DNA from 3 places in the Bowmanella denitrificans genome. Region 1 is predicted to be linked to each of the others. Evidence: predicted binding sites of a transcription regulator. Region 1 holds the regulator's gene; each other region holds the start of a gene.
The links. Region 1 encodes FliA, which starts transcription of late flagellar genes. Its sites were predicted from a motif close to CTAAAGNTNNNNNNNNNNNNGCCGATA; they were not measured.
Positions count from the first base shown of each region.

Region 2: ABD028_RS15775 (flagellar protein MotY) is a predicted target of FliA. The motif match lies at 5,863-5,889, and genes of this name have one in related genera.
Region 3: ABD028_RS17280 (flagellin N-terminal helical domain-containing protein) is a predicted target of FliA. The motif match lies at 4,984-5,010, and genes of this name have one in related genera.

Region 1 covers NZ_BAAAEI010000023.1:382,765-393,011, reverse strand. The annotation lists gene ABD028_RS19340 (chemotaxis protein CheW) at 1-222, opposite strand, end outside; gene ABD028_RS19335 (chemotaxis protein CheW) at 246-923, opposite strand; gene ABD028_RS19330 (ParA family protein) at 920-1,699, opposite strand; gene ABD028_RS19325 (protein-glutamate methylesterase/protein-glutamine glutaminase) at 1,736-2,842, opposite strand; gene ABD028_RS19320 (chemotaxis protein CheA) at 2,846-5,047, opposite strand; gene ABD028_RS19315 (protein phosphatase CheZ) at 5,061-5,807, opposite strand; gene cheY (chemotaxis response regulator CheY) at 5,843-6,226, opposite strand; gene ABD028_RS19305 (RNA polymerase sigma factor FliA) at 6,273-6,998, opposite strand; gene ABD028_RS19300 (MinD/ParA family protein) at 6,995-7,867, opposite strand; gene flhF (flagellar biosynthesis GTPase FlhF) at 7,864-9,183, opposite strand; gene flhA (flagellar biosynthesis protein FlhA) at 9,203-10,247, opposite strand, start outside.
Region 2 covers NZ_BAAAEI010000020.1:74,094-84,340, reverse strand. The annotation lists gene nhaB (sodium/proton antiporter NhaB) at 1-148, opposite strand, end outside; gene fadR (fatty acid metabolism transcriptional regulator FadR) at 479-1,189, shown strand; gene ABD028_RS15810 (Fe-Mn family superoxide dismutase) at 1,244-1,828, opposite strand; gene ABD028_RS15805 (Grx4 family monothiol glutaredoxin) at 2,062-2,418, shown strand; gene bfr (bacterioferritin) at 2,457-2,930, opposite strand; gene ABD028_RS15795 (bacterioferritin-associated ferredoxin) at 3,047-3,241, opposite strand; gene ABD028_RS15790 (peroxiredoxin) at 3,506-4,111, shown strand; gene ABD028_RS15785 (universal stress protein) at 4,157-5,035, opposite strand; gene rnt (ribonuclease T) at 5,143-5,781, opposite strand; gene ABD028_RS15775 (flagellar protein MotY) at 5,918-6,784, shown strand; gene glpQ (glycerophosphodiester phosphodiesterase) at 6,823-7,815, opposite strand; gene gloA (lactoylglutathione lyase) at 7,825-8,205, opposite strand; gene nth (endonuclease III) at 8,245-8,880, opposite strand; gene ABD028_RS15755 (electron transport complex subunit E) at 8,920-9,615, opposite strand; gene rsxG (electron transport complex subunit RsxG) at 9,608-10,247, opposite strand, start outside.
Region 3 covers NZ_BAAAEI010000021.1:132,027-142,273, forward strand. The annotation lists gene ABD028_RS17255 (motility associated factor glycosyltransferase family protein) at 1-1,290, opposite strand, end outside; gene ABD028_RS17260 (hypothetical protein) at 1,292-1,603, opposite strand; gene fliS (flagellar export chaperone FliS) at 1,600-2,031, opposite strand; gene fliD (flagellar filament capping protein FliD) at 2,045-3,514, opposite strand; gene ABD028_RS17275 (flagellar protein FlaG) at 3,531-3,938, opposite strand; gene ABD028_RS17280 (flagellin N-terminal helical domain-containing protein) at 4,008-4,841, opposite strand; gene ABD028_RS17285 (flagellin N-terminal helical domain-containing protein) at 5,738-6,568, opposite strand; gene ABD028_RS17290 (flagellin N-terminal helical domain-containing protein) at 7,083-7,913, opposite strand; gene ABD028_RS17295 (flagellin N-terminal helical domain-containing protein) at 8,280-9,104, opposite strand; gene ABD028_RS17300 (hypothetical protein) at 9,363-10,247, shown strand, end outside.

The DNA of each region.
Region 1 (10,247 bases):
TCTGGCCCGGGTATCAATCACGGTAACCACATTGCCACGTAAATTAATAATGCCCAGTACATAATCAGGTGCACCCGGCACCGGGGCAATCTCGGTATAACGCAGCACTTCCTGCACTTGCATCACGTTGATGCCGTAGGTCTCATCCCCCAGTCTGAAGGTCACCCACTGCAGAACTTCATCTTTATCAGTCCCTGCATTACTGTTTCTGTCGTCACTCATAGCTTTAGCTCCCGACCGGCGGATTAATCTGCATCTTTACTGCCCAGCCCTTGTTCCAGAAGGGCCACCAAGGCGCCAACATCGATAAGGGCACACATTTTTTCCTTCACCAGACCAGCAAGCCAGGGGCGCTTGCCGTGGCTTTCACGCCACTTTACATCGTCTTGGTGTAAGGTCACCGTATTTACCAGTGATTCGCAGCAAAGCCCCCAACCACTGTTCTCTAACATAATAAGATATTGATAATTTAAGGATTCTGCCAGTGTTTCTGTGTATTTTTCTGGCATAACCCACTGAGCCGTGTCTACCACTTTCAGCTTTTCGTCCCGATGCAGCATTACACCTTTGAACCAATCAGGCTTGCCGATTAAAGGAGACGTCTTGTCCATCTTATGGATACCGCCAAGCTCAGTCAAAGGTACGGCCAGAATTAACCCCGCGACTTCAAAATACAAAGCCTGAAACTTGCCTTTACGGTATTCAGGCTCCTCGTCGGGCACAGATACTGAGGTTGTATCGGCTGTTGCGCCTTCATCCTGAAGAGCGGGTGCAGGTGGCGGGACAGGAATATGAGGTTTTGCCTCTTCCAGCAGCCTGGCAACGGCCTGGCGCTGGACCTGCTCAATCACAGCGTCTTCTGTCAGCAAGGCACTGAGGTATTCCTCCATGACTTTTTCATTGGCAAACTGATTTTTGCTCATACCTGAGGCTCCTGGCTCAACAGAAAGTTCAGCAAACTGTTATAAGCATAGACGCCCCGGGAGCGAGGATGATAAACCGGCAGTGGACTCTGTGCCTGGCTGGCATCACGGAAACGCGTATCAACCGGGATGACGCCGTTCCATACCAATTCGCCATAGGTATTGCGCAGACTTTTATACGCCTCCAGCGCTGCATTAGTACGCTTATCGTACATGGTGGGAATAATAGTGTAGGTATAGTCCCGCGGCTGCGACTTTTTCATGATCTCCAGGGTATGCATCATGCGATCCAAACCCTTTAAGGCCAGAAACTCGGTCTGCACAGGTACCAGAATCCGTTGGCAGGCCGCCAGTGCATTGACCATCAACACCCCTAATACCGGCGGGCAATCCATAATGGCAACATCAAATTCATGTTCAATCAGCTCAAGGGCCTTTTTGATAATCAGCCCCATACCGCCCTGATGGCCCATGCTCCTGTCCAGCGTTGCCAGCGCCATAGTGGCCGGTAAGATAAACAGCGAATCAAATTTAGTTGAACACAGACAATCCAATACTTTATCGGCGGTCAGATTTTTATGTGCCAGGAACACATCATACAGACTGGAGGACAGCTCTTCTGAGTCCACTCCAAAGTAATAACTCAAAGACGCATGGGGATCGGTATCCACCAGCAAGACCTTTTTGCCCTTAAGCGCTAACAAGGAACCCAGGGTCACAGTGGATGTCGTTTTGCCAACGCCGCCCTTTTGATTTGCCACAGTCCAGACAATCACAACTTAACCCTTTATGGAAACCTATCCCTGCCCAATTCAGGCAGGCATTTCAGCTAAAATATGAGAAGCAATATCGCCCAGCGCTAAGCTGGCTGAAGACAACCCGGCCGCAGCCACGGCCTGTGGCATGCCATACACCACACAGCTCTTTTCATCCTGCGCCCAGATCGTAGCCCCACGGGGCTTTAATGACCGACAGCCTTCACGACCATCGGCTCCCATACCGGTAAGCACCACCGCCAGAATATCACCGCCATATACCCGCCCCAGTGATGCAAAACTCAGATCCACACTAGGCTTATAGGTAATATTATCCAGGCCGGTGTCATCAACAATGCGAATACGGCAGGAACGACTGCTGCCATCCACCAGCATTTGCTTGCCTCCGGGTGCCAGATAGGCGCAGCCGGGTTCAACTAAATCGCCGTTCTCGGCTTCCTTCACTTTAATCTGACAAAGATTGTTCATTCTCGCTGCAAAAGCGGTCGTGAACGTACCAGGCATATGCTGCACAAGAAATACCGGGTAAGGGAAACTGGCTGGCAATTTGGTAAGAATGGTTTGTAGCGCCACCGGCCCGCCTGTCGAGGCACCAATGGCCAGGGCAGCGTATCGCTTACCTGTCGCTTTTGGCGGCCTGACTGACTCAAATACCGGTGCGCTTTTTGTTTCCTGCACTCTGGTATCCCGCAGGCTGCTGCGCATAACCGGTGCAGGTCTTAATAAACTTGGCCGGGTAAATGCGCGGCGTCTGGCCAGCGCCTTAACTCTTTGCTGCAGCAGGCTGATAGCCTCCTGCCTTTCTCGGGCAATGTCTTCAAACTTTTTCGGCAGGAAATCAAGCGCCCCGGCATCTAAGGCATCCAGTGTGGCCTGAGCACCGTCATGGGTTAAGGACGAGAACATCAGAATAGGCGTGGGCGTACTGGCCATAATGCGTTTCACCGCACTAATGCCATCCATCACCGGCATTTCCACATCCATGGTAATGACATCGGGCTGCAGCTTGGCAGCCATATCTATGGCTTCCTGACCATTTTTGGCCTCACCGACCACTGTCAGGCCGGGGTCCTGGTTGAGAAAATCCGAAACCCGCTTACGAAAGAATGTCGAATCGTCGACCACCAGTACCTTATAACGCATCAGTTATTTGCTTTTTTTATCTTTTAGGCCTTTTTTCGCATAACGCTTGAGCAGGCTGGGAATATCCAGAATCAGGGCAATGCCGCCGTCACTGGTAATAGTTGCGCCGGCCATACCTGGCGTGCCTTGCAGCAGGGCATCCAGTGGTTTAATCACCACCTCTTCCTGACCAATCAATGCATCGACCACAAAACCTACTTGCTGAGTGCCAATTTGCACCACCACAACGTGGCCTTTACTGCGTTCAACCTTGACCTTTTCCTTACTGCGATGCAGCCATTCCTTCAGATAAAACAGAGGAATCGCTTTGGAGCGCACAATCATGGTGAGCTGACCATCAACCGTGTTGGTCTTATTCATGTCCACATTTATGATTTCACTGACTGCGGCCAGTGGTAAGGCAAAGGTCTGCTCACCAACAATCACCATCAGGGTGGGCAGAATAGCCAGGGTCAGAGGGACCTTGATCTCAAGCCGGGTACCCACGCCTTTTTCTGAGTGAATATGCACGGTACCATTGAGCTGGTTGATTTTGGTTTTCACCACATCCATGCCAACGCCGCGGCCGGAAATATCGGAAATCTCGGTTTTGGTGGAAAATCCCGGTGCGAAAATCAGGTTGAAGGCTTCAACATCTGACATACGGGCAGCGGCATCCACATCCAGCACACCACGCTTAATGGCAATCTCTTTCAGCTTCTCCGGATCCATGCCCTTACCATCATCTTCGATGGTCAGCAGAATATGGTCGCCTTCCTGGGACGCCGACAAGGTAACAGTACCGGTGCGCTTTTTACCCGAGGCTTCACGCTCGTCCGGCATTTCAATACCGTGGTCTACTGAGTTTCTGACCAAGTGCACCAAGGGATCGGCCAGGGCCTCCACCAGGTTTTTATCCAGATCGGTTTCTTCACCCACCAGATTCAGGTTAATTTCTTTCTTTAGGCTGCGGGCTAAATCGCGAACAACCCTGGGGAAGCGACCAAACACTTTCTTAATGGGCTGCATACGGGTTTTCATCACCGCACCTTGCAGATCCCCGGTCACCACATCCAAATTGGCAATAGCCTTGGACATATCTTCATTATTGATATTGACGCCAAGACTAAGCAGACGGTTACGTACCAACACCAGCTCACCAACCATGTTCATAATCTGGTCAAGGCGTTTGGTATCCACCCTCACTGTTGTCTCAGCAGGTGGTGCAGCCGGCGCTTTCTTGTCGTCCTTCTTCAGAGCTACAGCAGACGACTTGTCTTCGTCATCATCACTGGCTTTAGGCGCAGGTTTGGCAGCAGGCTTCGCGGCTTCTGTTTTAGCTGGCGTTGCCGCTGCAGGTTTAGCAGCAGGCTTTGGTGCTTCAGACTTAGCCGGTGGTGCTGCCGGCACTGCACCAGGCCCCTTACCCGAGCCATGCAATTGGTCGAGTAAGGCTTCGAATTCATCATCGGTAATATCGTCACCGCTCTTTGCATCGGAAGCAGGAGCGGCTTTGGCAGGTGCAGGGGCATCGCTGGCAGCTTTAAATTTGCCTTCACCGTGAAGCTGATCGAGCAAGGCCTCAAATTCATCGTCGGTAATGTCTTCATCACCGTCACTCAAATCAACCTGTGGTGCAGTATTGCTGGCAGGTGATGCCGCTTTGGCGTTAGAAGGTGCGCCGCCTGGCCCATGCAGTTCATCCAGCAAAGCCTCAAATTCATCTTCGCTGATATCGTCGATACTGCCACTATCAGTACTGTCACTCACCGAAACAGGTTCAGGCTCGGGCTCGGGTTCAGGCTCGGGCGCTGGCGCCACATATTCGTCTTCGGACTCAGGTTTACTTAAACGATGCAAAGCCTCCAATACTTCTGGAGAGGCAGGCTCCAACGGTTCACGGGCTTTAACACTGGCGAACATCTCATTGATGCTATCCAGTGCTTGCAAGATAACGTCCATCAGCTCGGCAGTTACCTGGCGCTTGCCGGTACGCAACACGTCAAACACGTTTTCAGCGCCGTGGCAGGCATCCACCAGTTCGGTCAGGGAAAGGAAACCCGCCCCACCTTTAACGGTGTGGAAGCCGCGAAATATGGCATTGAGCAAATCCGCATCTTCGGGATTGTTTTCCAGATCAACCAGTTGCTCCTGCAATTGCTCCAGAATTTCTCCCGCTTCAACCAGGAAGTCCTGCAGGATATCCTCATCAACGTCAAAGGCCATGCATCAATTCCCCTTAAAACCCTAAGCTTGAAAGTAGATCATCTACGTCATCCTGACCAGTTACCACGTCATCACGGGTAGCCGCATCAATAATTGGGCCCTCTGCCATTTCCTTGCTGGCCTCTTTCTTGGCTTGTTTGGCAATCTCATCTACTTCGGGCTCACCAAACACCTTAAGCATATGTACCAGGTTGTCTTCGACTTCTTTGACTAACTCGATGACTTTACGGATAACCTGACCGGTCAGATCCTGATAACCCTGAGCCATCAGCACTTCGGTCAATAGTTCGTTCAGTTTCGCCGAATCAACACTGGCCTCGTCAAGAAGCTTATCCATATCATGGCAAAGCGTTTTAAATTCACCCAATTGCAACTGACGTGTCATCAGCCTTTTCCAGTCTGGCAGAATTTCATTAATTCTGGCATTCAGACGTTCAGCGATAGGCATACTGGTCTCAACCGCATCCATCGTGCGGTTAGCTGCATCTTCCGTGGTTTCAATTACATAGTTGAGTCGACTTTGTGCATCAGGAATATCTTCCTGAGCCAAATCCGCGATGCGGGCATCCAATTGGAAATTGTTAAGTGAATCATGTAACTGACGTGTAAGTTTGCCCACTTCGGCAAACAATTCCATGGAGTCTTCCATGGTCACAGATTCCAGCAGTTGCATGGCACCCTGGTTGTCTCCCTGCTCAAGCAATGTCACCAGTTGGCGAGCATCCTCAAGCGACATGGGAGCTTGATGAGTATCAGTCATTAAGGCGTTCCTTATGCTTTAGGATCCGCCAGGGACTACCCAAGGCGCTCAAATATCTTTTCGAGTTTCTCTTTCAGCGTAGCTGCAGTGAAAGGTTTCACCACATATCCATTTACACCGGCCTGGGCTGCTGCAACAATTTGCTCTTTCTTCGCTTCCGCTGTCACCATCAGAACAGGGGTGTGTTTCAAGCTATCATCAGCGCGAATGGCTCTGAGCAGATCAATCCCCTGCATCCCTGGCATGTTCCAGTCAGTGATAACAAAGTCGAAATCGCCTTGTTGCAACATTGGCAACGCGGTATTCCCGTCATCAGCTTCCTGAACATTGGTAAAGCCCAGGTCTTTGAGAAGGTTCTTGATGATACGTCTCATTGTCGAGAAATCGTCGACAACAAGAATTTTCATGTTTTTATCCAAAACTGCCTCCAGTGAGGAATCAACCAACTGTTATTCTTATTAAATTCTATTCCATTTGCCAGCTTTGCATGCGAGTTCTGAGTCTCAACATGGCCTGACTATGGATCTGACTAACCCGAGACTCACTGACTTCAAGCACTTCGCCTATTTCGCGCAGGTTCAGTTCCTCGTCATAATACAGTGACAGCACAATGGCTTCCCGTTCAGGCAAAGTAGTAATAGCATGGGCCAGCGCTTTTTGAAACGATCCCTGCAACAAATCATCAAAGGGTGCGTCAGTGCCCCGGTTCTGTTCGGTGCTAATTACATCTTCGGTAATGCCCAGATCTTCAATACCCACCAGTCTGCCGGCATTCACTTCGTTCAACATCTGGTGATATTCATCCAGACTGACTTGCAATTTCCCGGCAACATCGGCATCACGCGCATCGCCGCCAGTTTCACGTTCAACTGCTTGTATAGCCTCGGCGATGGCGCGGCTGTTCTTATGCACCGAACGGGGTGTCCAGTCGCCTTTACGAATTTCGTCCAGCATAGCACCGCGGATGCGAATACCGGCAAAGGTTTCGAAACTGGCTCCCTTGGAACCGTCAAAATTTTTGGCGGCTTCCAACAAACCAATCATGCCAGCCTGAATAAGATCGTCAACCAACACGCTGGCAGGCAGACGCGCCATCAGGTGGTGGGCTATACGCTTGACCAGTGAGGCATGTTGCTCCACCAGCTTCGTTTTATCGTCGAATTGCTGATAGGCGGCTGCTTTATTGTTCACACTTTATCTCTTTGGACCGCAGAATTCTGATTGACTAACTGTTCCAGGAAAAACTCCAGATGCCCCCCGGGCTGCGATGGTATTGGCCATCTTAGCGCCTGTTTAGCCAGATTATTGATGGCCACTGCCGCTGGCGAACTGGGATAGGCTTCGATAATGGATTTTTGCCTGCGTACCGCTTTACGAATGTTCTCGTCAAACGGAATTGTGGCAACCAATTCCAGGGCAACATCCAGAAAACGATTGGTTACTTTTGACAGTTTAGCAAAGAGTTCTTGTCCTTCGCGTAAGTTGCGCACCATATTGGCCACAATCTTAAAGCGAAATACACCATGGTCACGATTCAAAATCTTGATCAGCGCATAAGCATCCGTCAAAGAAGTCGGCTCATCACACACCACCACCATAATATCCTGGGCTGCGCGCGAGAAGCTCAACACCATATCGGAAATACCGGCGGCGGTATCCACAATCAGCACGTCGATTTGGCTGCGCAATTCACTGAAAGCGCGAATCAATCCGGCATGTTCTGTGGGGGTCAGCTCTGTCATGGACTGCGTGCCAGAGGTGGCCGGTGCAATTTTGACCCCATAGGGGCCTTCCACCAGCACTTCTTCCAACAGACATTCACCCGACAGTACGTGAGATAAATTCTTTTCGACCCGCAGGCCCAACATTACGTCAACGTTGGCCAACCCCAGGTCGGCGTCAAGCACCATGACCCTTTTGCCTTGCTTGGCCATAGCGATGGCTGTATTCAGAGTGATGTTGGTTTTACCCACTCCCCCTTTGCCACCGGTAACGGCAATCACTTTGATTAGATTGGGCTGGTTCATTCGTCTTAAGCTACTCGCTTGATCCTCAATCATATTGATACTGCTGAGTTTACAACCTGCTGCGTTCTTGTAGGCATTAAAGCATACTGCTTAAATAGTCTCGCTGCACAAGAAATTATGTACTTGGCATCGGCCGCCTTAATGTCCTCGGGCACCTTCTGCCCATCCGTCAAATATCCGACGGGCAATCTGTGCTCCAGGGCCAGGCTGATGGCTTCGCCGAGACTGTAACACTCATCAAGTTTAGTGAAAATACAGCCCTGCAAAGAAATCTGCTTATACGTCATAAGCTGATGCTCCATCACTCTATGCTGCGCATTCGCGGCCAACACCAGATAATGTTTGATATTAGCATAAGATGATTCAGCCAAGGTATCTAACTGTTTGATTAATCTGGTGTCTCTTTGACCAAAACCGGCAGTATCAATCAAAACCAGGCCTTTATTGCGAAACTGATGGAGCAGATCGGACAATTCTTCGGCACTGGCCGCTTTCTTTACCGGGCAGCCAATAATCTTGCCGTAAGTCGCCAGTTGTTCGTATGCGGCAATGCGATAGCTGTCAATGGTAATAAGCGCTACCTGATTGGCACCATAACGCTGCGCATACTGCGCCGCCAACTTGGCAATCGTGGTGGTTTTACCGGTGCCGGTCGGCCCCATCAGTGCCACGACACCGCCTTTGGCGAGAATATCGTTTTGTGTCGTGTGCAGACGATTGGCCAGTAGTTTAAGCAGAAAGACCCAGGCGTCACGCTCCTCGCAGTTGGCCGGTGCATAGGATACCACCTGCTCGGCCAGCGCTGGGGTAATGCCCATGCGCACCAATTTATCAATGAGATAGCTATGCAGGGGCCTGGCTTGCTGACGATCTTGCTTGATCAGGCCTGCCACCTGAAACTCCAGTACATTTCGCAGTGACTTCAACTCCTGGCGAATATCCTGCAACTCGGTGTCGTCCTGTCTGTTGGGCTCTGTCTGCACAGGGGTATGCTGCTTGTTCGCACTTGTGCTTTCTGCACGGGCAGGTTGCGAGGCCGATGGAGACTGTTTGGTTTGCTTTTCCAACAGTGCTTTAAGACTGTCCGGGCCGGAATCTCCAATAATTTCGCTGAGACTGGGCGTCTTTCCTGCTGCGCCAGCCGGTGTCATTCTTGGCTTTGCCATAACATCCGGCTGATTGGCTTGGGGTGTTTGCTTACGTACAGGCTCTCTGTCATAGGCAGCAACAATTTCTATACCATCCGCCACTTTTTTATTCGACATGATCACTGCGTCGCCGCCCAACTCTTCTTTAACCTGAGCCAGCGCTTCGCGCATGTCTTTTCCATAGAAACGTCTGATTTTCACTTTTACCCCCTATGTCAGCTTATTGGCCCACGGCGCTGACAATCTTAATCTGCTTGTCATCAGGTACTTCCTGATAGGACAGTACGTGCAATCCGGCGATGGCATGTTTAAGGAAACGTGATAACACAGGTCTCAACATGCCTGACGTCAACAATACTGCTGGCTCGCCCGCCAGTTCCTGCTGCTGGGCCGCTTCGGCCAGAGATTGCTGCAGTCGTTCGGCAAGACCGGGCTCGATACCCGCGCCGTCACCACCACCGGCTTGTAGCGACTGGTGCAATATCTGTTCCAGTTCTGGGGCCAAAGTGATCACAGGGATTTCTTTGCTGCTGCCGTTAATTTCCTGGGCGATCAGACGTTTCAGGGCAATACGCACGGCCGATACTAATACGTCGGGATCTTGACTCTTGGGACCATATTCGCAGAGGGTTTGTACAATGCTTCTCAAATCTCGGATTGGCACCCCTTCATATAACAAGGTCTGCAGCACCTTCACTACCGTGCCCATGGGCAGAATATCCGGCACCAATCCCTCCACCAGCTTGGGATTTTGTTTGGCCAGCATGTCAAGCAACTGCTGAACCTCTTCGTAGCCCAGCAATTGATAGGCATTATTGGTCAGCAACTGGCTTAAGTGCGTTGCCACTACTGTCGCAGCATCCACCACCGTATAGCCCAGTGTTTGCGCGTGTTCTCGCTGGGCAGCCTTAATCCATACTGCATCCAGGCCAAAGGCCGGATCTTTGGTGGGCTTGCCGTCGAGTTTGCCAAACACCTGACCGGGATTAATGGCCAGTTCCTGATCATGGCTGATATCAGCCTCACCAATAGTGACGCCCAGCATAGCGATGGTGTAGGTATTGGGATTTAAGTCCAGGTTGTCACGTATATGCACGGGCGGGATCAAAAAACCCAACTCCTGGGAAAGCTTTTTACGCACCCCTTTTATGCGGGTCAGCAATTCACCCCCCTGACTTTTGTCCACCAGGGGAATTAGCCGGTACCCTACTTCCAGACCAATAGTGTCAACATGCTGCACATCATCCCAGCCCAGCTCTTTGACT
Region 2 (10,247 bases), on a different contig from region 1:
CCAGTACCAGCGCCCACCCTGCCATGTAAGGGCTGAGCTGAAACAGCAAGGGGTTGATAATTAAAAATGCGATGATGGTTTTTTTATACCAGTCAGGCGCATTACCGAGAAAATTTCTGAACAGTGCGTCGACCATGGATTGTTGCATGCTAAGTGGTCCTTTCGGTGTAGTGGGGTGGATCACCATCGGCCAGCCAGTCGGAGCGCTTTGCCTGCGTCCTGCTCCACAGTTGTTAGTAGGCCGCTGGGTTCTCGATGAGGAAACCGACTACTGTTGTTTTAATGAGAAGTGCCGAAAAAAGCAAGCCAATTCTGATGTTTACCCCTTCTGAGTGCGGGATAATCTGTCATATTCAGTATGGCGAAAGAGGTGAATTGGCGCCACCATGGCCTCTGCAGTAATTTGGTTTAATTAGCATACACATCTGGTACAATCAGTTTGATAACAAAAACTAATCGGTATTAAGCGAGCTTTTGCATGATCTATAAGTCCCAGAGTCCAGCAGGATTTGCCGAAGAATATATTGTTGAATCTATTTGGAGCGGCAGATTTCCACCCGGAACTATCCTGCCGGCTGAGCGGGAATTATCTGAACTTATCGGAGTGACCCGTACTACTTTACGGGAAGTGTTGCAGAGGTTGGCGCGGGATGGTTGGCTAACTATTCAGCATGGCAAGCCCACGAAAGTGAATAACTTCTGGGAAACTTGTGGTCTGAATATTCTGGAAACTCTGGCGCGTCTGGACCAGGATGGTATTCCAGAGCTTGTTGATCATCTATTGGCTGCACGTACCAGTGTCAGTGCGGTATTTATTCGCGGGGCAATTAAAAACTCGCCGGAGCAGGCTGCTGAACTCCTTAAAGGCTATTCGGATGTGCCTGAAGACGGTCAGGCTTTCGCTGATTATGATTACCGCATTAACCATGATCTGGCGCTGGCGTCTGGCAACCGGGTTTATGTACTGATGATGAACGGCTTTCGCGGCTTATACGCCAGAATTGGCGGTTATTATTTCTCTAATAGCAAGTCCCGTAATCTGGCCCGTGATTACTACGCACAGTTATTACAACTTGCACAAACGGGGGCCCATGAGCAGGTTCCAGGCCTGATTCGCAAATACGGGATTGCCAGCGGCAAGATTTGGCATGAAATTCGCGGTGATATGCCGCAGGACTTAGTGGACTGATTGTCTTAGACATAAAAAAAGCGCCAACAGGCGCTTTTTTTGTTTTTGCTGAGATTACTTGGCAAAGTTCTGTGCTGCGAAATCCCAGTTGATCAAAGCCCAGAAACCTTCCAGGTACTTAGGGCGCAGATTGCGGTAATCAATGTAGTAGGCATGCTCCCATAGATCCACCGTCATCAGCGGCGTTACGCCTGCTTCAGTGATAGGCGTACCAGCATTGCTGGTGTTTACAATATCCAGGCTGCCATCGGCCAATTTTACCAACCAGGTCCAGCTTGAACCAAAGTTATTGACTGCCTTGTCATTGAAGGCTTCTTTGAATGCGGCAAAGGAGCCCCATTTTGCGTTGATTGCATCGGCCAGTGCACCGGCTGGTTCACCACCGCCATTTGGACTCAGGCTGTGCCAGTAAAAAGTGTGGTTCCAGATTTGTGCAGCATTGTTAAATACGCCACCCTGAGAACTACGTACAATGTCTTCCAGAGATTTGTTGGCGAATTCTGTGCCTTCAATCAAGCCGTTCAGCTTCACCACATAGGTGTTGTGGTGCTTGCCATAATGGTAATCCAGAGTTTCAGCAGAGATATGCGGTTCCAATGCATTTTTTTCGTACGGCAATGGGGGAAGTTCAAAAGCCATGTAAATTCTCCATGTTAGTCATAAGGTCGACGACGTGGTTGTCATCGTAGTTTATAAAGTTATTGGTTTATTTATTAGTCTAAAGCCAATGCAAATAAATAGCCAGCCAGACAGCTTATATAGATGCGGCCCATCGCAGCAAAATCAAGTTATGTGAACAATGCATGAGTCAAGCCTTGAAAACACGTATAATGGCCGCAAATCCGTTTAACCCTAATTATGAGGCAGTTATTGTGGAAACGTTGGAAAAAATCAAACAGCAAATCGCTGAAAATCCCATCCTAATTTATATGAAAGGCTCACCTAAGCTGCCCAGTTGTGGCTTCTCTGCCCAGGCGTCGCAGGCGCTGATGTCCTGTGGCGAACCCTTTGCTTATGTAGATATTCTGCAAAACCCGGATATTCGTGCAGAACTACCCGCTTATGCCAATTGGCCCACCTTTCCGCAGCTTTGGGTGGAAGGTGAACTGGTCGGCGGCTGTGACATTGTCCTGGAGATGTTCCAGCAAGGTGAATTGCAGCCCTTAATCAAAGAGGCCGCCGCCCGTGCTAAAGCCAATAAAGGTGAAGAGCAGGGCAGCGCTGAATAACTGACACAAAAAAGGGGCGCGTATCGGCCCCTTCTCAATTAATCATCATGCATTTGTGATTGGTTGTAGTTTTCAATGCCCAGTTTGCTGATAAGCTGTAACTGAGTTTCCAGCCAGTCTACATGCTCTTCCTGGCCATCCAGAACGTTGCCGAGTAAGTCGCGACTGACATAATCCTGCACGGATTCTGCACACTGTATGGCACTGCGTAAATCCGGCAGGGCTTTATGTTCAAAGCTCAGATCACAGTTGAGCATCTCTTCGGTGTCTTCACCGATATGCAATTTGCCCAAATCCTGTAAGTTAGGAATGCCGTCTAAAAACAAAATGCGTTCAATCAGATCATCGGCGCGTTTCATTTCCCGGATTGACTCGTGATATTCCTTGTCGGCCAACGCCTTCAGTCCCCAGTTCTTAAACATACGGGAATGCAGGAAATACTGATTGATTGCCACCAATTGATGGCCGAGCACCTTGTTAAGGTGTTTGATAAGGGATTTATCGCCTTTCATCGCCGGGCTCCATGGTAAGCCATTTTTGCCAAGCAACACAAAAACGGCGGGCTAAGATTCATTCATTATAGAGAACAAATACTTATGCGTCACCGGCCAATTTATTCAAACTGTGTTTAGCTGACGTCCTTAAATAAGGACTCATCAACTATAGTGTTATCTATGACCTGTTGGGCCAGTTGTACACATTTCCCGCATTGACTGCCAACACCCAGCTGTTTACGCAGCTCACGCATATTTCCAACGCCTTCCTCGCGGACGGCTTGGGCAATGTGCTTATCGGTAATTCCGTGGCAAAGACAAACGAACAAAGTACAACTCCTATAACACTACAAATGATAATAATTGTTATTAGGTGTTTTGCCAAGAAATTTGTTTGAGATTGATAAGAAATCTCACTTAAATTTAGGTGAAGTCAATGAAGGCCAGTGCAGTAATTCGACATTTAGTGCAGCAATTTTGTTTTTGCTCTTGGTTTGCACTGCATGTGCCCTTATCTTGTGTTCTAGTTTTTCTGAGACTTATTGCGCAGCAAACGCAGTAAGCAAAACATCAACCAATAAATGGAGAAGATGATGAGTGTATTAGTTGGTCGTCCCGCCCCGGATTTCACTGCCGCTGCCGTTCTGGGCAACGGTGAGATTGTTGACAGCTATAACCTGAAAGAGGCCATTAAAGGCAAAAAAGCCGTGTTGTTTTTCTACCCACTTGATTTCACTTTTGTTTGCCCTTCAGAGCTGATTGCTTTTGACAAACGTTACGAAGAATTCCAAAAGCGTGGTGTAGAGGTAATTGGTATCTCTATTGACTCCCAGTTCAGCCACAACGCATGGCGTAATACGCCGGTAAATCAAGGCGGTATCGGGCCTGTGAAGTACACGCTGGTGGCAGACGTAAAACATGAAATCTGCCAGGCCTATGATGTTGAGCATCCTGAAGCTGGCGTGGCGTTCCGTGGCTCTTTCCTGATCGACGAGGAAGGTAATGTACGTCATCAGGTGGTTAATGATCTGCCGCTGGGCCGTAATGTAGACGAAATGCTGCGTATGGTGGATGCTCTGAATTTCCACCAGGAGCATGGTGAAGTATGTCCAGCTGGCTGGCAGCAAGGTAACGAAGGTATGCAGGCAAGCCCCGAAGGTGTGGCCAAGTACCTGGCGGAAAACAGCGACAAGCTGTAAGTCTTTAAGCTAAAACGAAGCCGCGATTATCGCGGCTTTTTTATTTTAAGGCTGAATTGCCATCACATCGGTTTTAAGCAGGGTCAGGATTTGTTCCGCGGTATTACCCAACAGTTTTCCTTTTAGTCCTTTGCGGCCCACGGTGCCTATGGCGACCAGGCCCGCATTGACATCAGCCGCCATACTGGGTAACACCTTGTCTGGTTCACCGGCCTTAATGTGCAGCTGCTTTTCGGAAATAGGGTAGTCACCAGCCATTTCCTGAATCAGCGGCAGATATTGCTGTCTGGCCTGAGTGGCGATTTTCTTGGCGCTTAGCCCCATCAGATCTTTCAGCATGGGGGACATGGGCAGGCAATAAGCCACATGTAATTCGCCGCCAAAATGACGTACCCACTCAATACCTGTGGCCAGTAATTGCCTGTTCAAAGCTTGCTTGCTTTGTAGCTTACTACCAAGATCCAATGTAACCAGCACATTGTGCTGCTTTTTCCATTTTTTCTCAGCTACTAGTAAAACCGGCGCACTGCTGGTTCTGAGCAAATGCCAGTCTGTTGGCGTGTAAAACAAGTTCTCAGTGCGATGTCCGGTTTTAATAATCAGGTCATGGCGATGACGCCGACCGTAAGCTTCCACCCACTGGGCAATGTTTTTCTCCCAGATCACCTGAGTCTGTACACTGGCATCGTTCAGTCCGGTATCTTTGAGTTGGCGTTCCAGCCATTGCTGACGCTGCTCAATCAGGCTTTGCTGAACTTCCTGTTGTTGCGCATTGCTAAGGTTGTCGGGTAGATGTTTAAGTTGTTCATGCACAAAGCTCAACACCGTTACCTGAGCATCTAATGCCTCTGCAACTAATTTGGCTTTCGCCAGGGCCTTGGGCTTGTTTCCCGGGAGATCTGCAATGACTAGTATCTGTTTCATCCACGCCTTCCTTTTCAGCTAAGTAGCATAAATCTAGCACGAGAATTAACCAATGCTTTGATTTATATCAGAAAGGCTATGCCAAATACATCAGGTATTTAATTCTGTCAGTTCTCTACCGTCGTTAGCGGCCAGCCACCCAGTTGTTGCCACTTGTTGACGATAATACAGAATAGATCTGCGGTTTTCTCTGCGTCATACAAAGCGCTATGTGCCTCGGCCTGATCAAAGCTCAGTCCCGCCGTGCGGCAGGCCTTAACCAATACGGTTTGACCGAAAGCCAGGGCTGACAGGCTGGTGGTATCAAAGGACACGAAAGGGTGGAATGGGGTGCGCTTTATACTGGAGCGCTCAACGGCGGCATTAACAAAGCCCTGATCAAAGGCCGCATTGTGGGCAACAATAACACTGCGCTGGCAATCCGCATCTTTCTGCTTTTTACGGATTTGTTTGCACAGTTCCTTCATCACTTCCGTTTCCGGCAGGGCGCCACGCAAGGCACAATGTGGGTCGATGCCATTAAAATCCAGTGCAGCCTGTTCCAGGTTCGCACCTGCAAATGGCTGGACATGAAAATGAAAGGTTTCGTCTCTGACAAGCTGACCTGTTTGGTTTAACTTTAAGGTAACTGCAGCAATTTCCAGCAAAGCGTCGGTGCGTGGATTAAAACCGGCGGTTTCCACATCTATTACTACGGGAAAATATCCCCTGAATCTTTGCTTGAGTTGTTGCGTATCTGCTGTCATCTTTTACTCTATCGGTCTTGAACTAAATGGTCGTGCTGGTCTGGGCCGCGATTATGACAAGTCTGGCCGAGGCTATCCAGTGTAATGGAATTGATGTGACTGCCGATATCTTGGTAAGGAATTGGACAGAGATGTTATGAACAGACTCCTTTATGCTTTGCTCGGTATGCTGATAACGCCCGCTCAGGCCGGCTTGCGTCATTATGCAGCGCCCGTTGAAACCTCCAGTTGGCAGTTAAGCAGCCAAACCCGACTGCAATGTACTCTGAAACATCAGGTACCCGGCTATGGCGATGCGTTGTTTACCAGTCTGGCCAGTAAGCAACTCAATATGGAGTTTGAGCTGGATATGCTGCAGTTGCCCAAAACTTATGGTGTGGCTTCGGTTTACTCGGTGCCACCGAGCTGGATGCCTGGGGCCATGCAACGGCAAATTGCCGACATGCCCATTCGTAAACAATATAATGGCGATCTACCGGAACAAGCGGCCTGGACCATTCTGTCTGAGTTGGAAAAAGGGTTCTGGCCGACCATCTATTATCGTGATTGGTACAATGAAGCCGACAGAGTGGCTGTGGGGCTAAATGCCAGCAACTTTATTGACCAATACCGGCAGTTTTCCCAATGTGTGGCTAATTTGCTGCCCTACAGCTTCGAGGATATTGCCTACACTGTGCTGTCGTATCAGAAAAACTCCGATGAATTTACCCGAGGCTCACGCAAAAAACTCAGCATGATCAGTGACTACCTTAAAGAAGACAGCAATATTGAACTGGTGTTACTGGATGCTTATACCGACAGTTATGGCGGCCGTTGGAGCAATGAGCAATTGTCATTGCGACGTGCCGAGCGGGTAAAGCAGTTTTTCCAGGAGCAAGGGGTTGAGGGCGACAGGATCAGTATCACCGGCCATGGGGAAAAACGGCATATTGCAGAAAACAGCAATGAACTGTCCAGAGCCAAGAACCGTCGGGTGATTATCCGTATGGAGAAAGGGTTGTAATCACATCAGGATTGTCAAAAGGGCGCTAGGCGCCCTTTTTACTGTGTGGCGTTGTAGGCCACGACCTTATCCGGGAAGTCGGTAAAAATACCATCAACTTTCAGCCAGTCAAATAGCAATGCCATGGTGCTCTGCCAGTCCATACCTTGCGGTAGTTGGTCTGCACGAAGAGTATAAGGATGTATTTGTAATCCCAATGCCTTGGCTTGTGTAAACAGCGTGGTTGGGGCTTTGTTGTCAAAGTTAACCAACTGCGGGATCCAGGGGCCAATCCCATCCGCTACCTTGGCAATCTCCTGCAAACCCGGCGGGGATTTTAAATAGTCGTAGTCTGAACCTGACTCCTGCCAGCTGTTTTCTGCCAAAAGCTGTATCAGCGGCGCTTTCAGGCCCAGCTCCTGGCGTAAACGGCGGGTTTCGGCAAAGTCGAAACATTGCACATATACCTTGGCATCTGCCTTATTCAGACCATGCTTTTCCAATTGGGCCATGAAAATCTTGCTGATATCTTGCCCAGCAGCACGGTGAAATGCCGGGGATTTTATCTCCGGATAAATGCCAATATTGACGCCACGGCTGCGATTCAGCTCTTGAATCAGAATGAGCTGCTCTTCGAAGGTTGCAATGCGAAAGAAGTCCGCATTGGTCTTATGCCCTTGGTAACGAAGGGCAAACACTTGCTGATTCTGTTCATTGCGTCTTTCGTGTACCCGCAGGCTCTTCAATTCCTCAAGGGTAAAGTCGATGGCATAAAAGCGTCCATCGGCCCGTTTCCGTTGTGCAAAGCGCTCTGCCACATCGGTCACGGTATCCAGGTGGATATCATGCAGTACCACCAACACACCATCCTTGGATAACACTAAATCCTGCTCGATATAATCGGGGTTCATGCCATGGGCCAGAATAACGGCTGGCAGCGTATGCTCCGGCAGGTAGCCCGATGCGCCCCGATGCGCAATGACCAAAGGTTTGGCCAACAGGTTAGTGCACAGGGTTGACAGCAGAATGCCGGTAAGCAGCGTCCTTATCATATTTTAATCTCAGTCTTGAATCAGCTCCACGGCATAACCGTCAGGGTCGCGCACAAAGGCGATAACGGTACTGCCACCTTTGACCGGCCCAGGTTTGCGGTAGACATCTGCACCTTGCTGTTCCAGGCGTTCACACAGCGCATAGATATCTTCTGCACCTATGGCGATATGCCCATAGGCCGTACCCATATCGTAGCTGTCTTGATCCCAGTTGTAGGTCAGTTCTAGTACGGTATGGCTGTGTTCTTCGCCATACCCCAGAAATGCCAGGGTATATTGATATTCCTGGTTTTCACTGGTGCGTAACAGCGTCATACCCAGTAACTGGGTATAGAATTCAATAGAACGTTCCAGGTTACCAACGCGCAACATGGTATGCAGTAATCTCATACTTCTGGTCCTTTTTGGTCAGGGGTGAGTGTAATCTTATTATGTTTCAGTTTTATCTCTGAACTCACAGAGATCTTCAATCAGGCATGCGCCGCAACGGGGTTTTCTGGCAACACATACGTAACGACCGTGCAGAATCAGCCAGTGGTGTACATCGACTTTAAACTCGGCAGGCACAACCTTAAGTAGTTTATTTTCCACTTCAAGCACATTTTTGCCAGGCGCCAGCCCCGTGCGGTTGCTGACCCGGAAAATATGCGTATCTACGGCAATGGTGGGCCAGCCGAAAGCGGTGTTCAGCACCACATTGGCGGTTTTGCGGCCAACGCCGGGCAGTGCCTCTAATGCCTCGCGACTTTCTGGCACTGCAGAACCATGCTGATTTACCAGAATGTGGCAGGTCTTAATCACATTTTCTGCTTTGGCATTAAACAGGCCAATGGTTTTAATGTATTCCTTCAGGCCATCCACACCTAATGCCAGAATCGCTTCCGGGGTATTGGCAACCGGGAACAGTTTGTCGGTGGCTTTATTCACGCCCACATCTGTGGCCTGCGCTGAAAGGATCACGGCAATCAACAGTTCAAACGGGGAACTGTAGTTGAGCTCGGTGGTGGGGTGAGGGTTGTCATCCCTCAGGCGTTGTAATATTTGTTTGCGTTTGCTCTGGTTCATCCTGGTCTGTCTTTGTTGGCCACCATGCTGAGTATTCTGTCAGGAAGACTCCGCCGTGATTCTGGCGCGCTGCACTACTTTGGCCGGTTGTTTATTAAGTTGTTCCAGCCGCTTATCCAATACATTTTTCAGGGCGATAAGCAAACCCATACCGATAAAGGCGCCCGGTGGCAAAATGGCCAGTAGGAACTTATGCTCGGTTACATAAAGCGTTAGGGTTAGCTGTTTGGCCCAGTCGCCAAACAGGAACTCTGCACCGCTGAACAGGGTGCCGCTCCCCAGTATTTCCCGCAATCCGCCCAGTGTCACCAATACCAGTGTGAAGCCGACGCCCATCATCAAACCGTCAAAAGCGGCAAACTTTACCGGATTTTTTGATGCATAGGCTTCTGCCCGGCCAATAATGGCGCAATTGGTCACAATTAAAGGAATAAAAATACCCAGGGCCTGATAAAGGGTGAAGGTGTAGGCGTTCATCAGCAATTGGATAATGGTGACAAACGCGGCTATCACCATCACAAAAATAGGGATGCGTATCTCTGCCGGTACCAGATTGCGTACCAGGGAGACTGTAGTATTGGAACCAATCAGCACCGCCGTGGTAGCCAGCCCCAATCCCAGGCCATTAATAAAACTGCCGGTCACCGCCAGCAACGGGCATAAGCCCAGCAGTTGTACCAGGGCCGGATTGTTTTTCCACAGCCCTTGCCAAGACAGGGTTTTGTATTCACTCATGGGCTTCCTCCTTGGTACTCACCTTGCTCACCTTGCATAAGTTAGGTGCATCATACAGTTGTTGCTGCATGCTATTGCTGAGTTTCAGTGCATCACGCACCGCGCCGACAACCGCTCTGGGGGTAATGGTGGCGCCGGTAAATTGGTCAAACTGTCCGCCGTCTTTTTTGACTGCCCAGTTTTTTTCATCACCATTGCCCAGCCCTTTACCATTAAAGCTCAGAATCCAGTCACTGATACGCACATCAATTTTATCGCCAAGGCCTGGGGTTTCCTGATGCTTAATTGCGCGGACGCCGGTCACTTTTCCTTGTGCATCAATACCTACTAAAAGCTCGATATTGCCGCTATAACCGTCCGGCGTTATGGTTTGAATAACCAGGGCGGCAGGCTCACCAGCCAGACGCGCACGATACACCTTTTTGGCGTCGCTATTGCCTAAAAACTCAGGATGGCTGACTTCTGTGCAGTCATGCTCAATATCATTGTCATGCAGATTGGCCGGGACAATACTGCCAAGCAGTTTCTGCAGCTGTTGTTGCTGCTGACTTTTGATTTTGTCATCAGTGAACTGATGGGTCAGCGCAATCAGACCGGTGGTGACCAGCGCAAAAGCGGTCAGGGTTAAGCCG
Region 3 (10,247 bases), on a different contig from region 1:
AAATAAATTATTTACATTGTGTTCATTCATTAAGGCTTGTAACTGATAACCACAGCCTAAACCAAACAAAATAACAGATTTAATTGTCTCAGGTAGGCTTCCTTGTTCTTCATCTAGCTTCTTGAGAATCTCTTCCGTTTTAGCAACAAATTTGTAGTGAAGATAATGCTTTAGTTTCGTACCACTGTACCCCAAAACCAAACCATCTTTGTGCGGGAATTCAGCAAAGCCTGCAAAGTTAGCCAGTCCTTCGTCTAATGGTTGGTCTCCATACCAACATACCAAGCGTTGCTTTTGCACCAAATTTATCTGACCATCCACAGAACTGACCGGCAACCAAATCTTAGGACAATAATCACTAAATTCTTTATAGATATCCGGGAAATATTTACTAAATGCAGCAAGATTACTTTTATACAATGAATCATCTGGACTGACGTCCTGCCAATCTTGCAACGTCAAGGTCGGCGTCCAAGGAGGGCAATATTCATCCACATTTTCCACAAGTTGGAAATTCATCCCTCGCTCACTTAACTCCAACCATGATTTTTTTTGAAGTTGATTTACGATGGAATTAAATACAGGATGATTGTAATGCTGATAAAAATAAGCTCCCGGCACCTGAACATGCTGTTTTAACTCAGCAAAGTCCTCCAACAAGTCCCGACCATCTTTACCAATCTGAAAATAAATTGCTGTATTTTTTTGCTTTGCCAGTTCTAATATTGTTTTCCAATGGGTGACCATCACAGAGCATCTGAAGTACTGAACATCAGGCTCGTAAATGATTATATGCTTGATTTTGAAATGTTCCACCAGATAACGAATGTGGACACCCAGGCCTAAGCCAAATACAACAACCAGTTCTGGTACTGAAGGTAGAGGTGTACGATTCAGATATGCCTGATAGGCTGGCAGACTTTCTAAAGTAACAGACTCTGACAGCGGAGGTGTCGATTTATGCTCTTCTTCTCGATCGGCAGAAAAATCAAAATATGATGCTTTTTGGCAGAAAGCCTGAACATGCTGCAAACACTCCTGCTCGGGATCAAAACCATACAGGGTGCGCCCCACTCCGTAATCAACAATATTGTATCGACCATATTTATTGCAAAAGATAGAAATGTTCTGACTTTGCTGATGGAAATAACCGGTCAGGGAAGGGATGTAGCGCTGAAAACTGTTAAAGTTTTCCTGACTGGTTTTAGCGATATGGGCTGCAAGCTGCTGTTCAAGTTCAGCCTGGCGTTCTTCATCTTTTTCTACATGTAAGCGAATATTTTTCAGCATCTTACTTTCTGTACTTCTTTATGGCTTTACGGCTTCTGAGCAAACTGGTTAGATCGGCTTTTACGGCATCCCTGAATTCAGCAAGCTTTTCACCAAGAAGCTTATTACATGCCAACTCTGCCTGAGCAAATGCCGATTTCTTGTCACCTTCAAGGTTAGCCACATGCGCAAGCACCATATGGTCGCGCTCAACGATCAGTTGCTGAATAGCCTCAATATTAGGTTCTGATTGGCAAAGAAGCCCATTAAGGGCTTCATTGAGTCTGTCTAAGTCGGGAAAGGTAAAGGGGTGATGAAGATTTACACTGTTCACACGGCCGCTTGCTGTTTTTGCCGCCTTGCCTCATAAGCCTCTTGTTTGGCTTGTTCGGGAATCTCAGCCCAGGCGGTCTTTATGGGTAACATCAGACTAATCACTTCGTCCATAATCTTCAAGCTATTCTGTACGTTAGCATCGATTAAGCGCTGCAACATATAGTCATACAAGGCATAGAGGTTATCTGATACTTCACTTTGCAAAGACATATCCAGCGTGTCTCGCAGATTCATTACTATGGCTGATGCCCTGGATAAATGCTCTGCCTTAGCTTCATATTCCTTCCGTTCCATACTGCCTTTGGCAAACGCCATTCTGTCTAATGCGCCTTGCATTAACATCAGTGTAAGTTTATGCGGGTCGGCACTGGCAATATCCTGTTTAATATTGCCCTTTTTGTAGGCATTAATACCTTTTAGTGACATTTATACAGCTCCTTTAAAATCCGGCTGAGGCCAAAGATGCCATCAAAGCGCTGCCGGTTCGATTTAACTGACTGACGGTCTGGTCCAATGCCAGATATTTCTTGCGTAGAATATCTTCATAATTCAGCATCTGTAATTCTAGGCGCTCCCGGTCATCGGCCAGTAAGTCTTTTTCATTCTTATAGGAGTCTTCACGGCTTCTTAGCAGGCCACCAAAGGTGGTGTACTCATACACAAAATCGTAGGCTTTTGTGGCAATACCAAACTCATCGTCGGTAAACAGCTTGGCAATTTCGTCAAAGTTATCTTCAAAGGCTTCTTTGAGCTTATCTTCACCGCTACCAAAGCCGTACTCGTCGAAGTCTGAAATTTGCAGCTTGCCATCTTCATCAAAAGAAACGCCGAGCTGGAACAAACTACCAAGTTTAGAATTAGGCACCGCACTGGAAACAATGCTGGCCAGGCCACTCTGGATACCTCTGGCCATAAAATCACCGGCCAAGGCCCCGTCTTCTTCCAATTCAGACTGACCATAGCGGGTCAATGTAGTGATTTCAGAAATCAGGGTGTTGTAGTCATCCACAAAGTCGCGGATTTTTTTCTCAACGCCATCTTTGTCGTATCCTATCTCAAGCGTTGACGCTACAAAGTTATCAAGCGCATCTTTGCTGGATACTTCTTTAGCCTCGAAAGCAACGTTCTCAATTACGTTTTCAAAACGATTAGTGGCACTTTCCACCAAAATACCGTCAATGGTAGCTTTAGCATTAGTGGCATTTTTTGCATAGCCCAGGTAAGTCTGGGTTTCGGTCGAATCAGTGGTAGACACCCTCTCTAAATCAGCAATATCGTTCTTATTAATGATTTTAAGGTCATTACCGGTGCCGGTAACATCAGAGCTAAATACCAGTTTAGCGCCCCCACCTGCAGTACCCGTGCTGATCACACTGGCGGTGACACCAAAATTACTCGCAGAGCTATTCACCTTATTGCGTAGTTGCTGAACCGTCATACCGGCCGTGACGTCAACGTCAAAACTTTTACTGCCGACTTGAAAAGTCAGGGTACCGGCAGAGGCACTGACCACATCAGAACTACTGTTAAATCCTCCATCTGCAGCATTGGCCGTTTCAACCCGGCTGCCACTGGCAAGCTCTGTTATAGTAATCTGGTAAGAGCCGGTTGCCGCACTATTAGATGCCTCAGCGGTAAAGGGGCCAGTAGCATCCTCGCCACTGACACCAGGATGAGTCGTTACTGCGGAGCGTTTAGACAGGGCCGTATCCCGGCGTAGTGCATCAACAGATTCCTTAAAGGCATCCATTTTGGATTTCAGCGAGCCGATACCTGAGATAACAGCATCCAGTGATTCTTCCCGCTTATCCAGACGATCGAACTTGGGCTTGCGCTCAGCTTCCAACAACTGCTTTACCAAGTCATCCAGGGCCAAGCCTGAACCAACTCCTAAAGACTGAATAGCCATGCTCTACCTCATAAAGTTATACTGACTTATTAAACAGTACTCCTACTGCTGCGCCAACTTCAGACTGAAGTTCCTTTATGCGCTCAGCCAGCTTTAACACTTCTTCCGATGGGATTTGTCTTATCACATCACCGGATTGTGCATCTGTTACTTTGATAACAGAACGGTTGCTGCCCTCGTCGAAGGCAAAATTCAGGTTGCGATTCTGTGCCTGCACAAAGTCACGCACATCCTGCACAGCCGTTTCGATACTCTCTTTATCGGCGGCCGTTTCCTCGACTTTAACTTCTTCAGGCAATTTACCTGCCAATTCTGATTTAGGTGCTTCCTTCTCAGAAACAACAGGTACATTGGTACGCTCAGCCACAGCATCAAGCGCTGCACCTGATAGTCCCGGGGGCAACTGTGAAAAATTAACGTCCATTTTTCACCTCCACTCTAATAGAGTAAAGAAAGTGGCCGATATACTTCAAAGTATAACGGCCATTTCAGGTTAACCCAACAAAGACAAGGCTGACTGAGGGCGCTGGTTGGCCTGGCTCAGTACAGACAATGACGCCTGCTGCACTATCTGGTTGCGTGTCAGTTCAGCCGTTTCGGTAGCAAAGTCGGTATCGCGGATCCGCGAACGGGCACCGGAGATATTCTCGACGATATTACTAAGGTTACGGATAGTGGACTGAAAACGGTTTTGCAATGCACCCAAATCGGCACGGGCCGCACCAATCGTGGAGATGGCATTGTCGATAGTTGTCAGTGCAGCTGAAGCGTCATTCGCGGTCGCAACAGTAAGACTACCCAAACTAAGACCAGATGCACCGTAACCACCGTCGGGAGCGGTGGTAGACAGGTTTACCGAGATAGTTTGACCGCCGTTAGCGCCCACTAAGAAGGCAGCAGAGTAATTGCCTTTTAACAGGTCGACACCAGCAAACTGGGTATTCTGGCCAATCCGGCTGATTTCCTGTTTAAGCGCAGACACTTCTTTCTGCAACGCCGTACGGTCAGAAGACGAGTTAATACCATTTTGTGATTGCACGGCCAGTTGGCGGATACGTTGCAGCGAAGATGTAATCTCCTGCAATGCACCTTCAGCGGTTTGCGTCAAAGAAATGGCATCGTTAGCGTTACGCACTGCCTGGTTCAAGCCCTGGATTTGCGACGTCATACGGTCAGAAATTTGCAGACCAGCAGCATCATCAGCGGCACGGTTAATACGAAAACCTGATGACAGTCTTTCAAACGACGTTGACAAAGCATTGCCTGAGTTGAACAACTGGCGCTGAGCATTGATGGACGATACGTTAGTATTTACATACAAAGTCATGGAAGTTACCTCCTGAAAGCCAACAAAGGTACCCTCATACCTTTACTGACTTGCCTCAAATCAACTCATTGCTGAGTTGCCTCACACTTGAAGATTGACACCAAGCCAAAATTCAAAACTTAAAATACCCCTCGACTTTAGGTATCGGCACACCATTGAGAGTCTTTAGGAAAAATTTGATATTTTTTTAAAATAAATTTAAGCAACTGTTTTGTATTGACTTTTCCACACTGCGGAAGCTGTATTTAGGGAGTTCCAACCGTTTGCCACTTTGACGATTTGACGATTTGACAGTCTTGAGATAAAACGTGCAGCAATGAATCTATGCGTACTTGCCTAGCACTGGGTCTAAACTCTGCAACTAAGAATCAGATAGTAGATCTTGGAGAAAATTATTGGCACGCACTGTGCTTATAAAATGAGTACATTGTTGGAAATGGTGAATTTGACATCGGCAGATTAAAAAAGCCGGGTCAGATGACCCGGCCAACTTGCTCAAGTTAGGAGAACGAGCAAATAAGGTTTCGGTCCGACTGCGGGTTAGAGAATGCAAACTGGCCTCTCAACCACTACTACACTCTCAGTCCGTCAGTCGGCGTTTTTTTCCTTGTCCCAGCCTCAATCCTGAGGCTGGGAACCAGCATTGCTTTGATGCTGCTGGTGTCCAGATTGGTGAGACAAGGTATTCCCCTTTCTCACCAGGGGCGGCCTCTCATTTCCTACCCTCTCGAATTACAAACAGTTCACCTTAAAATTGGTAGACCTTGGCACGTTTCGTTTCTGACCAAATCCCCCAACAAGGAAAACCTCTGTGCTCTCTGTGTCTCTGTGGTGAATTTCCTTTTTCTACACTGGGCAATAATGCACACCACCACTACAAGTCCAAACTGTTAAAACTAACCACCCAGCAGTGACAAAGCCGACTGAGGCCGCTGATTCGCCTGTCCCAACACCGTCACACTAGCCTGCTGAATAATCTGCCAGCGGGTCAATTCTGCCGTTTCGACGGCAAAATCTGTATCCTTGATGCGCGATCTTGCCGCTGACACGTTTTCCGAAATATTACTCAGGTTGCGTATGGTGGACTGAAAGCGGTTTTGAATCGCACCTAGGTCCGCTCTGGCCCCACCAATGATAGAGATTGCTGTGTCTATCATCGCCATGGATCTTGATGCACCTTCGGCGGTAGCCACCGACAAGTTCACGCCGTTAAACAATCCCGACGCCCCAAATCCGCCCTGGCGGGAAATATTCACACTGATTGACTGGCCAGCGTTAGCGCCCACCAGGAATACCGCAGAATACGTACCATCCAGGATATTCACCCCACCAAACTGGGACGTTGACGCTATCCGACTGATTTCCTGCTTAAGAGCAGACACCTCCTTTTGAAGCGCCAGTCGGTCAGCCGAACTGTTGATACCGTTTTGCGATTGCACCGCCAGTACGCGGATACGCTGCAAAGCGCCGGTAATTTCCTGCATCGCCCCTTCCGCAGTCTGCGCCAGGGAAATCCCGTCATTGGCATTTCGCACCGCCATATTCAGGCCCTGGATCTGGGCGGTCATACGGTCAGAGATTTGCAGACCGGCTGCGTCGTCTTTTGCACCATTGATACGAAAGCCGGAAGACAATCGCTCAAAGGCAGTACTCAAATTGGAATTTGAGGTAAAAAGTTGTCTGGTCGCATTCAGTGACGAGACATTAGTACTAACGTATAGGCTCATGATTTCTCTCCTAACAAGTTAGCGTCTTATTGCTTTTGTTGTATTGACGCCTTTTTTGGCAATTAATAGTTGGCACGCTATGTGCTTTTCTCTATCCGTCAGTCAGTTTTCTGACTGGCTTTGCCGGTACTTGAGCCTGCAAATGCAAGAAAGTGAGCGAATGCTCTGGCCGACACGACAGGTTTGATGGCCAAACCTCAAACCTCTCACTACCTCCTGGCGTCACGCCTGTCAGTCGGCCTTTTTAAATAAAAGAGCCGTCCCTTGCTAAAAGTGCATCCTGCTATCGATCAAGTTTTGGTAAAGATTTTCTGTCTTCAGGTCGGATGCGGCTTGCCCCCACAAACTTTGCATACCGACCTTTCTTTTCCCTTATTTCTCATTTAGTTAAATGTTGAAATTAACATTTATGAGAGTCAGGGATGGTGAATAGAGACCAAACCTACATATTCACCATTCTGTCTTCAGGATGACGCCGCTTGCCCCCGCAATGACGTTACCTTGTTCATCTTTATTATCCTTGTAACAGTGACAATGCTGACTGCGGGCGCTGATTGGCCTGGCCAAGCACAGTCACACTGGCTTGCTGGATAATCTGCCAGCGGGTCAATTCTGCCGTCTCAACGGCAAAGTCTGTATCCTTGATGCGTGATCTTGCCGCCGCAACGTTTTCTGAGATGTTGCTCAGGTTACGTATGGTGGACTGAAAGCGGTTTTGAATCGCACCCAGGTCGGCCCTGGCCCCACCGATAATAGATATTGCTGTATCCACCAGGCCCATAGTAGCTGATGCCTGCGCAGCCGTGGCGACCGATACATTAATACCGTTAAACAGGCCTGAGGCACCAAAGCCACCCGGACGGGAAATATTCACGCTGATAGACTGACCCGCATTGGCTCCCACCAGGAACACCGCAGAATAGGCGCCATCCAGAATATTCACCCCACCAAACTGAGACGTGGAAGCGATACGGCTGATCTCCAATTTCAGAGCTGAGACTTCTTTTTGCAGGGCCAGACGGTCAGCCGAGCTGTTAATACCGTTTTGTGATTGCACCGCAAGCACGCGAATTCGCTGCAGAGCATTGGTGATCTCCTGCATCGCCCCTTCTGCGGTTTGTGCCAGGGAAATGCCGTCGTTGGCGTTACGCACGGCCATATTAAGGCCCTGAATCTGCGCCGTCATACGGTCAGAAATCTGCAGGCCGGCAGCGTCATCTTTGGCGCCGTTGATACGGAAGCCAGATGATAAACGCTCAAAGGCAGTGCTGAGATTAGCATTGGATGTAAACAATTGTCTGGTCGCATTAAGCGACGACACATTGGTGCTGACGTATAAGCTCATGATTTTCTCCTAACTTGATCGATACTAAGCGCCAGACTTATTGTTTTTATTAGTAATCTTGGCGTTGGCGAAACCTTTATTATGTTTTTTGACGGTTTCGTCCTGACTCCTGGCTGTTATTCTTATTTTCACCAAGTGTCTTGCCCTATGTATCGTTCAGATCAGGAAAAAGCTTTAGCACTTTTTTTAGCAACGCAAAAAGCCAAGCTAAATCAAAGATTTGCTCGGTACTCATTGGCCTGTATTGAGGGAAAAATGGTCGGAGGAATTCCTCCGACCAATCGCTCTTACGTTAGGAGAGAATGAGCGAACCTCTCACCTGCATGACACCTCTCACTCTACCTCCTGGCGTCATGTAGGTTTAACTTATCCCAGTAACTGCAGGGCGGCCTGCGGTCTCTGGTTAGCCTGGCTCAGTACTGTGGTACTGGCCTGCTGAATGATCTGATTGCGAGTCAGTTCAGCCGTTTCAGTAGCAAAGTCGGTATCACGGATCCTCGAACGGGCGCCGGATACGTTTTCGATGATATTGCTCAGGTTACGAATGGTTGACTGGAAGCGGTTTTGCAACGCACCCAAATCCGCTCTGGTAGCCCCGATGGTTGAAATGGCCGCATCTATAGATGCCAAGGCTGCAGAAGCGTCAGCGGCTGTAGCAACAGACAAATCAGACAGACTCAGACCTGAGGTACCGAAACCACCGCTTCTTGACAGGTTAACAGAAATGGTTTGACCACCGTTTGCACCTACCAGGAAGGCTGCAGAGTATGAACCTGTCAGCAAATCAACCCCGGCAAACTGTGAAGTGGTGCCGATACGGCTCATTTCAGCTTTCAGGGCAGACACTTCTTTTTGCAACGCGGTGCGGTCAGCAGACGTATTGATACCGTTTTGAGACTGTACAGCCAACTGACGGATACGTTGCAGTGATGATGTGATTTCCTGCAGCGCGCCTTCAGCGGTCTGGGTTAGTGAAATGGCATCGTTGGCGTTACGCACAGCTTGCTGCAGGCCCATGACTTGTGAAGTCATACGGTCGGTGATCTGCAAACCAGCGGCATCATCGGCGGCTCGGTTAATACGGAAACCAGAAGACAGACGCTCGAATGAGACATTCAATGCTGTTCCGGAGTTGAACAATTGACGTTGCGCATTGATAGACGAAACGTTGGTGTTAACGTACAAGGACATAGACCTCTCCTACACTCTCAGTCCAGCAGTCAGCTGGCATCCGGCTCTCGCCGAAGGTTAAAAACACTTTAAGAACAATAACTTTGGTTAAAAAGTTAGTGTTACTGGCTCTCTCGTTTAAGGTTATCGACGCCCTTGAAAACTCCTTTAGAAAATTTTTGCCGCCCGGCAAACAAAGCGGAAAAACTTTGCCGCCTTTGCATTGATAAAAGACTTGCGTTTCAATAGGTTCCCAGACAATTTCAGCATGTATAGAAAATGCACATAATCCATCAGACCAACTTATGGTCCCACGCCCCCCACAATGCCTTCAGCGATCTTTGTGAATTCAACAACATGCTAGTGTGCTGCTTTCGCGAAGCAACAAACCATATCAGTGGCGATGGCAAAATCCGGGTGCTTTATCTGGACTGGCAGGGCAAGGTGCTCAGGCACCAGCTACTGCGCATCGCTGGAGCCGATCTGCGCGATCCTAAGCTGTCCCTGACCCCCGACAACAAACTGATGCTACTTGCCTATGCCAGGTACTGCGGCGCTGACAATAAAACCCGCTTCGGACAGCCCACCACCTGGTTGTCTCAGGACGGCTATAGCTGGACTGCCGCAAAAGGTTTTGCAGACAGGAACTGGTGGCTGTGGCGTATCAGTTGGCATAACGATAAGGCTTATGGGGTGGCATACAATCGCAGTGCCCAAAGCACCAGGCTGTATAGCGGCTACCCGCGCGGCAGTTTTGATTGTATTGAGCCGGAGCTGTTCGGCTTACGCAAACACGGCAAGGGTTACCCCAATGAATCAGATTTGCAGTTCGCTGCGGATGGAACTGCCTATATACTGCTCAGGCGGGACGCCGATACCTGCACAGCACAGCTAGGTATCGCCAAGCCCCCCTATCGTCGCTGGCAATGGCAGGATCTGGGCTTTTATCTGGGCGGGCCGGCTATGCTGTTGCTGGAAGGCAACCAAGCGTTGCTGGCAGGCAGGATCTGGCGGGCATCCGGGCCTAAAACAGCGCTTATTGGTCTGGACTTGGTTAGCTGGAAAAAGAAACTGCTGTGTATATTGCCCTCCGGCGGCGATACCAGTTACCCCGGATTGGTCAGAAAGGGCGATAGACTCTACATAAGCTATTATGCCAGCCAT